Regions from separate parts of the Allorhizobium sp. nf9_anc genome, predicted to be linked through region 1. Evidence: predicted binding sites of a transcription regulator. Region 1 holds the regulator's gene; the other holds the start of a gene.

Region 1 (4,211 bases):
TCACCGGCATTTTCGCCCGTCTGGAAACGCCCGTGGACTTCGAGGCCCTGGACGACCAGCCGGTCGATCTCGTCTTCCTGCTGCTGGCGCCGGAAGGCGCAGGTGCGGACCATCTGAAGGCTCTGTCTCGGATTGCACGCGTGCTGCGCGACCACGATCTCGTGGCCAAGCTGCGCGCGACCGAATCGGCATCGGCGATCTACACCTTCCTCAACGAGGAACAGGCTTCGAACGCCGCCTGAGGCCATTACGCCTCCCAATCAGCTCAAGAAAAAAGCGCCTCGTGAGGCGCTTTTTTTATTCAACCATGATCACGGCCGATCACGCCTTGGCGCTATCCTCTGAGGCGGCATCCGTCTTCGGGCCACCCTTGGCGACGCCGACCATGGCCGGACGGAGAACTCGGTCGCCGATGGCGTAGCCTGCCTGGACGACCTGGACGACCGTGTTGTTGGCGACATTCGGGTTCGGAACCTCGAACATGGCCTGGTGGAAGTTGGGGTCGAACTTCTGGCCTTCAGCTTCAATCTTGCGCACACCATGGCGCTCGAGCGTGGCCAGCATGCCGCGCTCGGTCATTTCCACGCCCTCGATCAATGCCGTCATCGTGGCATCGGCAGAGGCGCGGGCTTCGTCCGGCAGGGTCTCGATGGCGCGGCGCAGATTGTCGGAAACCGACAGCATGTCGCGGGCAAAGCCGGTCACGGCATAGGACTTGGCATCTTTGACTTCACGATCCGTGCGGCGGCGCAGATTGTCCATCTCGGCTGCCAGGCGCAGGAAACGATCGCGCAGGTCGGCATTCTCGGCCTTCAAGGCTTCGACGGGATCGACCTGTCGTTCCGACGCGCCCTCTTCCTCGCCTGCAGCCTGCTGTTCAGCCGCTTCGGTTGCGTGCGCCTCGTGGGCGGCCGCGTCAGGTCCGTTCTTGTTGGTTTCTTCGGTCATGACGTTCTCCGAATGGTTTTAGGTGTTCGAACTCTCGGTGTCGAATTCGTGCCCGATATCAGGGTTTGGTGTGAAAAAATCAAGGGTTGGCGGCAAATCCGCCTAACGACTGCCGCGCGAGAGCCTTGCCATCAACTGCGCGGTGTAGTCGACCATGGGCACGATGCGCGAATAGTTGAGCCGAGTGGGGCCGATGACGCCGACTGCGCCGACGATCCGGTCTTCGCCGTCTCTATAAGGTGCGACGATCAGGGACGAGCCGGAAAGCGAGAAGAGCTTGTTCTCCGAGCCGATGAAGATGCGCACACCGGGTCCGCTTTCGGCAAGGTCGAGGATCTCGATCAGGCTTTCCTTGCGTTCCAGGTCGTCGAAGAGCAGTCGAAGACGATCGATGTCATCGGAACCTGCCAGGCCTTCGAGCAGATTGGCGCGACCGCGAACGATGAGCCGTGCCGGCTGCTTTTCCGCGACTTCGCCCGACCAAACCGCGAGCCCGCGCTCGACGAGGTCCTGCGACAGGGTATCGAGTTCGCTTGCGACCTGCGTCTTGAGCTTCTCGATCTGGCTGCGCAGTTCCCGCATCGTCTGGCCGGCGAGATTGGCGTTCAGGAAATTGGCCGCTTCCGTCAGCTGGGAGGCGGTGACACCGGCCGGCAGATCAATGATGCGGTTTTCAATCTGGTTATGCTCGCCGACCAGAACGGCGAGCGCCTTGGTCGGCTCCAGCCGGATGAATTCGACATGCTTGAGGATCGGATCGTTCTTCGATGAAATGACGAGGCCCGCGCCCCGCGACAGCCCGGAGAGCATGCGGCTCGCTTCGGTCAGCATGGCTTCCATCGGCTGATCGGCGCTGGTCGGTCGGATCTGGCGCTCGATTTCGTCGCGCTCGCCGTCCGAGAGATCGCCGATCTGCATGAAGGCATCGACGAAGAAGCGCAGGCCAGCTTGCGTCGGTAGCCGTCCGGCACTGACATGCGGGGCATAGATGAGGCCGAGGTCTTCGAGGTCGCTCATCACGTTGCGCACGGAGGCGGGCGATAGCGACATCGGGAGGAGGCGCGACAGATTGCGCGAGCCAAGGGGATCACCGGAGTCGAGATAGGTCTCGACGATACGGCGAAATACCTCCCGGGAACGATCGTCCAGGGACGCGGAAACGTCTGCTACGGTTGTCTTCAGTGATGCCATTGGCGCAGCGGACAGGATCTCAGATGTTTCATGCTGGAAATATAGTCACTGCGCGATGGATGACCAAGCGGTAATTCCGGGTCTTCGTGCCTCTCGGCGCTGCGGGATGGTTTTTCTTTGCAAATGGCAGGCTCCCTCCTTAGAAGGCAACAGACAACCCAGGAGATTACGATGCGGCCATCCGGCAGAAAAACCGACCAAATGCGCAAGGTTTCGTTCGAGCGCAATTTTTCCAAGCATGCGGAAGGCTCCTGCCTGGTGAAGTTCGGCGATACGCATGTGCTGTGCACCGCGAGCCTTGAAGAAAAGACGCCGCCATGGCTGCGCAATTCTGGCAAGGGCTGGGTGACGGCCGAATACGGCATGCTGCCGCGCGCCACCGGCGAGCGCATGCGCCGCGAGGCATCGTCCGGCAAACAGAGCGGTCGCACGCAGGAAATCCAGCGGCTGATCGGTCGCTCGCTGCGGGCCATCGTCGACCTGGAAGCGCTCGGCGAGCGGCAGATCTCGATCGACTGCGACGTCATCCAGGCGGATGGCGGCACACGCACGGCGGCGATCACGGGTGCATTCATTGCCCTGCATGATTGCCTGAAGTGGATGGAAACCCGTAGCATGATCAAGGTCGAGAAGGTCCTGAAGGACCATATCGCGGCCGTTTCCTGCGGGATCTTCGCCAGCCAGCCGGTGATCGACCTCGATTACCTGGAAGACTCGGCGGCTGAGACCGATGCCAACTTCGTCATGACCGGTTCCGGCGGCATCGTCGAAATCCAGGGCACGGCCGAAGGCAAGCCGTTCAGCCAGGACGAATTCCTGATCCTGCTCGGCCTCGCAAGAAACGGTATCGACGAACTGGTCGCGCTGCAGAAGCAGGCGATCGGCTGAGACGAAAGGCCGGAGAGGCATCCATGCGTAAACTCGACACCCGCACCATCGTCGTTGCCAGCCACAATGCCGGCAAGATCGCTGAGATCGCCGACCTGATTGGCCCCTTCGGCTTTTCGGCGAAGTCGGCCAAGGACCTCAACTTCGTCGAGCCGGATGAAACCGGTACGACCTTCGAGGAGAATGCGGCGATCAAGGCGCAGGCTTCGGCCAAGGCCTCGGGCCTGCCCGCCCTCTCCGACGACAGCGGCCTTGTCATCGACGCGCTTGACGGTGCGCCTGGCGTCTACACGGCCAACTGGGCCGAGCGCGAGGATGGCAGCCGCGACTTCGCCATGGCGATGGAGAAGGTCGAGAAGGCGCTTGCAGAGCGCGGCGCGACCGAGTCTGCGCAGCGGACCTGCCGCTTCGTCAGCGTGCTCTGTCTTGCCTGGCCTGACGGTCATACGGAATTCTTCCGCGGCGAGGTCGAGGGCACCGTTGCCTTGCCGCCGCGTGGGTCAGCCGGTTTCGGCTACGACCCTATCTTCCAGCCGGAGGGGCATGAGCGCACCTTTGGCGAGATGACGGCGGACGAGAAGCATGGCTGGAAGCCCGGCGATGCGGCGGCCCTTTCGCATCGTGCACGGGCCTTCAAGCTCTTCGTCGAAACCTGCCTGGAGGCCTGAGGCTTTGACCGATCGGTCCTTCACGCTGCTGCCCGACACGGGAGAACCCGGCTTCGGCGTTTATGTGCATTGGCCCTTCTGCGCGGCCAAGTGCCCTTACTGTGACTTCAACAGCCATGTGCGGCACCAGCCGGTGGATCAGGCGCGTTTCGTTGCGGCCTTCCTTGCCGAGCTCAAGGCCGTGCGCGCGCTGTCGGGCCCGAAGACGGTCACCAGCGTCTTCATGGGCGGTGGCACGCCCTCGCTGATGGACCCATCAACGGTCGGGGCGATCCTCGACGGGATCGCCGCCAACTGGCACATGCCGGATGGTATCGAGATCACGATGGAGGCGAACCCATCCAGCGTCGAGGCAACCCGCTTCCACGGCTACCGGGCGGCTGGCGTGAACCGCGTTTCGCTGGGCGTGCAGGCGCTGAACGATCCGGACCTGCGCTTCCTCGGACGCCTGCATGACGTCGCGGATGCGCTGAAAGCCATCAAGCTGGCGCGCGAGATCTTTCCGCGCATGTCCTT
Region 2 (4,211 bases), 570 kb from region 1:
CGAGGGCCGCCCTTCCGAAAGACTGAACCGGATGGCTCAGATGTCAGACCATGACGTCTTACATCATGTCCATGCCGCCACTTCAGCGCGCTTGACGCGCTGAAGCACTTTAAGTGATGGGCGGCTTTTATGGACCTGATGGTAAGACCCGGAGGTCTTACATCATGTCCATGCCGCCCATGCCGCCCATGCCGCCCGGCATGCCGCCAGCAGCTTCCTTCTTCGGAAGTTCGGCGATCATGGCTTCGGTGGTGATCAGCAGCGAAGCAACCGAAGCTGCGTTCTGCAGGGCCGTGCGGACAACCTTGACCGGATCGACGATACCCATGGCGATCATGTCGCCGAATTCGCCGGTCTGGGCGTTGTAGCCGTAGTTTTCTTCGTTCTTGTCGAGGATCTTGCCGACGATGATCGAAGCTTCGTCACCAGCGTTGGTGGCGATCTGGCGAACCAGCGACTGGAGGGCGCGGCGAACGATGTTGATGCCGGCTTCCTGGTCGTCGTTTGCACCCTTGACGGTGATCTTCGTGGAAGAACGCAGCAGAGCGGTACCACCGCCCGGTACGATGCCTTCCTGAACGGCGGCGCGCGTTGCGTTCAGCGCGTCGTCGATGCGGTCCTTGCGTTCCTTGACTTCGATTTCGGTCGAGCCGCCAACGCGGATGACGGCAACGCCACCAGCGAGCTTGGCAAGACGTTCCTGCAGCTTCTCGCGGTCGTAGTCCGAAGAGGTTTCTTCGATCTGCGCCTTGATCTGGGCAACGCGGCCTTCGATGTCGGACTTCTGGCCAGCACCATCAACGATGGTGGTGTTTTCCTTGGTGATCGAGACCTTCTTGGCGCGGCCGAGCATGTCGAGGGTGACCGACTCGAGCTTGATGCCGAGGTCTTCCGAGATGACAGTGCCGCCCGAGAGGATGGCGATGTCTTCCAGCATGGCCTTGCGGCGATCGCCGAAGCCAGGAGCCTTGACGGCAGCGATCTTCAGGCCGCCACGCAGCTTGTTGACGACGAGCGTTGCAAGAGCTTCGCCTTCGACGTCTTCAGCGATGATGACGAGCGGCTTGCCGGTCTGAACGACGGCTTCGAGAACCGGCAGCATGGCCTGGAGGTTCGAGAGCTTCTTTTCGTGCAGGAGGATGTAGGCGTCGTCGAGATCGGCGACCATCTTTTCCGGGTTGGTCACGAAGTAGGGCGACAGGTAGCCGCGGTCGAACTGCATGCCTTCGACGACTTCGAGTTCGGTTTCAGCGGTCTTGGCTTCTTCGACGGTGATAACACCTTCGTTGCCGACCTTCTGCATGGCTTCGGCAATGTCCTTGCCGACCTGCGTGTCGCCATTGGCCGAGATCGTGCCGACCTGGGCAACTTCTTCCGAAGTCGAGATCTTCTTGGCCTTGGCCTGGAGGTCCTTGACGACTTCAGCAACGGCCAGATCGATACCGCGCTTCAGGTCCATCGGGTTCATGCCGGCAGCAACGGCCTTGTTGCCTTCGCGAACGATGGCCTGGGCAAGAACGGTTGCGGTCGTGGTGCCGTCGCCGGCGATGTCGTTGGTCTTCGAAGCAACTTCGCGGACCATCTGGGCGCCCATGTTCTCGAACTTGTCTTCCAGTTCGATTTCCTTGGCAACGGACACACCGTCCTTGGTGATGCGCGGTGCGCCGAAGGACTTGTCGATGATGACGTTACGACCCTTGGGGCCGAGCGTTACCTTCACGGCGTCTGCGAGGATGTCGACGCCATGCAGCATCTTTTCGCGCGCGGTGCGGCCAAACTTGATTTCTTTAGCAGCCATGTTCAAACTCCCGGGCTTCTAGCCCATTGTTGACTTGGTTAAAAAGGAAGAAGGGGTATCCGGCTAAATCAGCCGATCACGCCCATGATGTCGGCTTCCTTCATGATCAGCAGGTCTTCGCCATCGAGCTTGACCTCGGTGCCGGACCACTTGCCGAACAGGACGCGGTCGCCGACCTTGACGTCGAGAGCGATCTGCTTGCCGCTTTCGTCGCGGGCGCCCGGGCCAACGGCGACGATTTCGCCTTCAGCTGGCTTTTCCTTGGCAGTATCGGGAATGATGATGCCGCCCTTGGTCTTGGCTTCGGACTCGACGCGCTTGACTACAACGCGGTCATGAAGCGGACGGAAAGTTGTGCTTGCCATTGTCTAATCCCTCGATCAAATGACATTCGCGATCCCTGACAGGGCATCGCATCGATTTTGTTAGCACTCCCCCCTGGAGAGTGCCAGCGAGGCTGAGATAAGAACAGCCTGCGGACGAGTCAAGCGCGCTCGTGAAAAAAGGGACTGCTGCATGCCGGCGAAATCCACCGACATTCACGCAACCGAAGCCTCCAGCGATCTTTCCGTTTCACCGACATTTCCCGAACTCGTCTCCGCCTTTGCCCGCATCGGCCTGATGTCCTTCGGCGGCCCGGCGGCGCAGATCGCGCTGATGCACAAGATCTGCGTCGAGGAAAAGCGCTGGATCAATGAGGAACGCTATCTGCATGCGCTGAACTACTGCATGCTCCTGCCGGGACCCGAAGCCCAGCAGCTCGCCACCTATATCGGCTGGCTCCTGCATGGCGTGCGCGGCGGCATCGTCGCCGGCCTGCTCTTCGTTCTGCCGGGCCTCGCCGTCATCCTCGGTCTCTCCACGCTCTATGCGCTCTATCAGGAAACGGGCCTCGTCGCCGGCCTTTTCTTCGGGCTCAAGGCTGCCGTGCTTGCCATCGTCGTCGAGGCTGTCATCCGCATCGGCAAGCGGGCGCTGAAGACCGGCTTTCACCGAGGCCTCGCTGCCGCGGCCTTCATCTCGCTCTTCTTCTTCTCTTTGCCGTTCCCGCTCGTCGTGCTTGCCGCTGCCGCAATTGGCCTTGTCCATGCCCGCGGCACTCCCTCGGCGGCTGGCGAGATCGTCGAAGATGTAAGCGCGCGGCCACCCCTCATGCGCCAACTTGCGGCACTTCTGTTCTGGATCGCCGTCTGGCTGGCACCATTGCCAATCCTGTGGCTGACCCTTCCGGAAAGCGCACTTCCCGAGATCCAGTTATTCTTCTCCAAGATGGCGCTCGTCACCTTCGGCGGCGCCTATGCGGTGCTCGCCTATGTCGCCCAGGTCGCGGTCGATCACTATGCCTGGCTGAAACCCGGCGAAATGCTCGATGGTCTCGCACTCGCGGAAACGACGCCGGGACCGCTGGTGCTCGTGCTCTCCTATGTCGGCTTCCTGGCCGGTTTCCGTCAGAGCGGGGCGCTCGATCCGCTGGTCGGCGGCCTGCTTGGCGGTCTCATTGCCGCCTGGGCCACCTTCATCCCGAGCTTCATCTGGATCTTCGCCGGTGCCCCCTATATCGAGCGCCTGCGCGGCAACCGACTGCTGAGTGCAGCCCTCTCGGCGATCACGGCGGCCGTCGTCGGCGTCATCCTCAATCTCGCCGTCTGGTTCGCACTGCATGTCGTCTTCACCCGGGTGGAACCTGTCGATCTGGTCAATCTTGGACCGCTGACACTCTCCGTTCCGCAGCCGGTCTGGTCCTCGCTCGACTGGCAGGCTCTGGTCATCGCCGTCATCTCGGCCGTCATGATCTTCCGCTTCCATCTCGGCATCGGCAAGACGCTGATCGCAGCAGGAGCACTCGGGTTGGCGGCCCGTTTCCTTCTCTGACGCTGAAGGCAACGGCTGCCATTTTCGGGCGTCGCGACGCTTGCCCCTTGCCTTGCCGCCCGTCCTTTGCCATGTCACCGGACACACATTCAGCAGTCAGGACAGATGATGACCCGCAGCATTACCACCCTCGGCGACGTGACCGACGCTTACGACGTCATTCTCTGCGACGTCTGGGGCGTATTGCATAACGGCATCGACGCCTTCCCGCTCGCCGGCGAAGCCCTCACGGCCGCCCGCGAAAAGGGGCTCACGGTCGTGCTGATCACCAACTCGCCGCGGCCTGCCATCGGCGTCATCCCGCAGCTGCGTGCCATCGGCGTTCCCGACACAGCCTATGACCGTATCGTCACCTCGGGCGATGTCACCCGCACCCTGATCGCCGCCGGCCCGAAGAAGGTCTACTTGCTAGGCCCCGAGCGCGACCTGCCGCTCTTCGACGGTCTCGACGTCGAGGTGGTGTCGAAGGAAGAGGCCGATTGCGTCGTCTGCACGGGCTTCTTCGATGACGAGGTGGAGACGCCGGAAGACTACCGCGAGA

Evidence for each region. The regulator HrcA, encoded in region 1, represses chaperone genes, less so after heat shock. The targets are predictions, from matches to a motif close to GTTAGCACTCNCNNNNNGNGAGTGCTAAC.
Region 2: the regulator HrcA is predicted to act here: its motif matches at 2,223-2,251, upstream of groES (co-chaperone GroES).

What each region holds. Positions count from the first base shown of each region.
Region 1 is NZ_CM150481.1:3,462,164-3,466,374, forward strand. Features, by position in the region: gene ptsN (PTS IIA-like nitrogen regulatory protein PtsN) at 1-242, shown strand, start outside; gene grpE (nucleotide exchange factor GrpE) at 322-948, opposite strand; gene hrcA (heat-inducible transcriptional repressor HrcA) at 1,051-2,139, opposite strand; gene rph (ribonuclease PH) at 2,311-3,027, shown strand; gene rdgB (RdgB/HAM1 family non-canonical purine NTP pyrophosphatase) at 3,051-3,695, shown strand; gene hemW (radical SAM family heme chaperone HemW) at 3,700-4,211, shown strand, end outside.
Region 2 is NZ_CM150481.1:2,896,727-2,900,937, reverse strand. Features, by position in the region: gene groL (chaperonin GroEL) at 158-1,798, opposite strand; gene groES (co-chaperone GroES) at 1,867-2,163, opposite strand; gene chrA (chromate efflux transporter) at 2,315-3,670, shown strand; gene AC02Y0_RS14225 (TIGR01459 family HAD-type hydrolase) at 3,779-4,211, shown strand, end outside.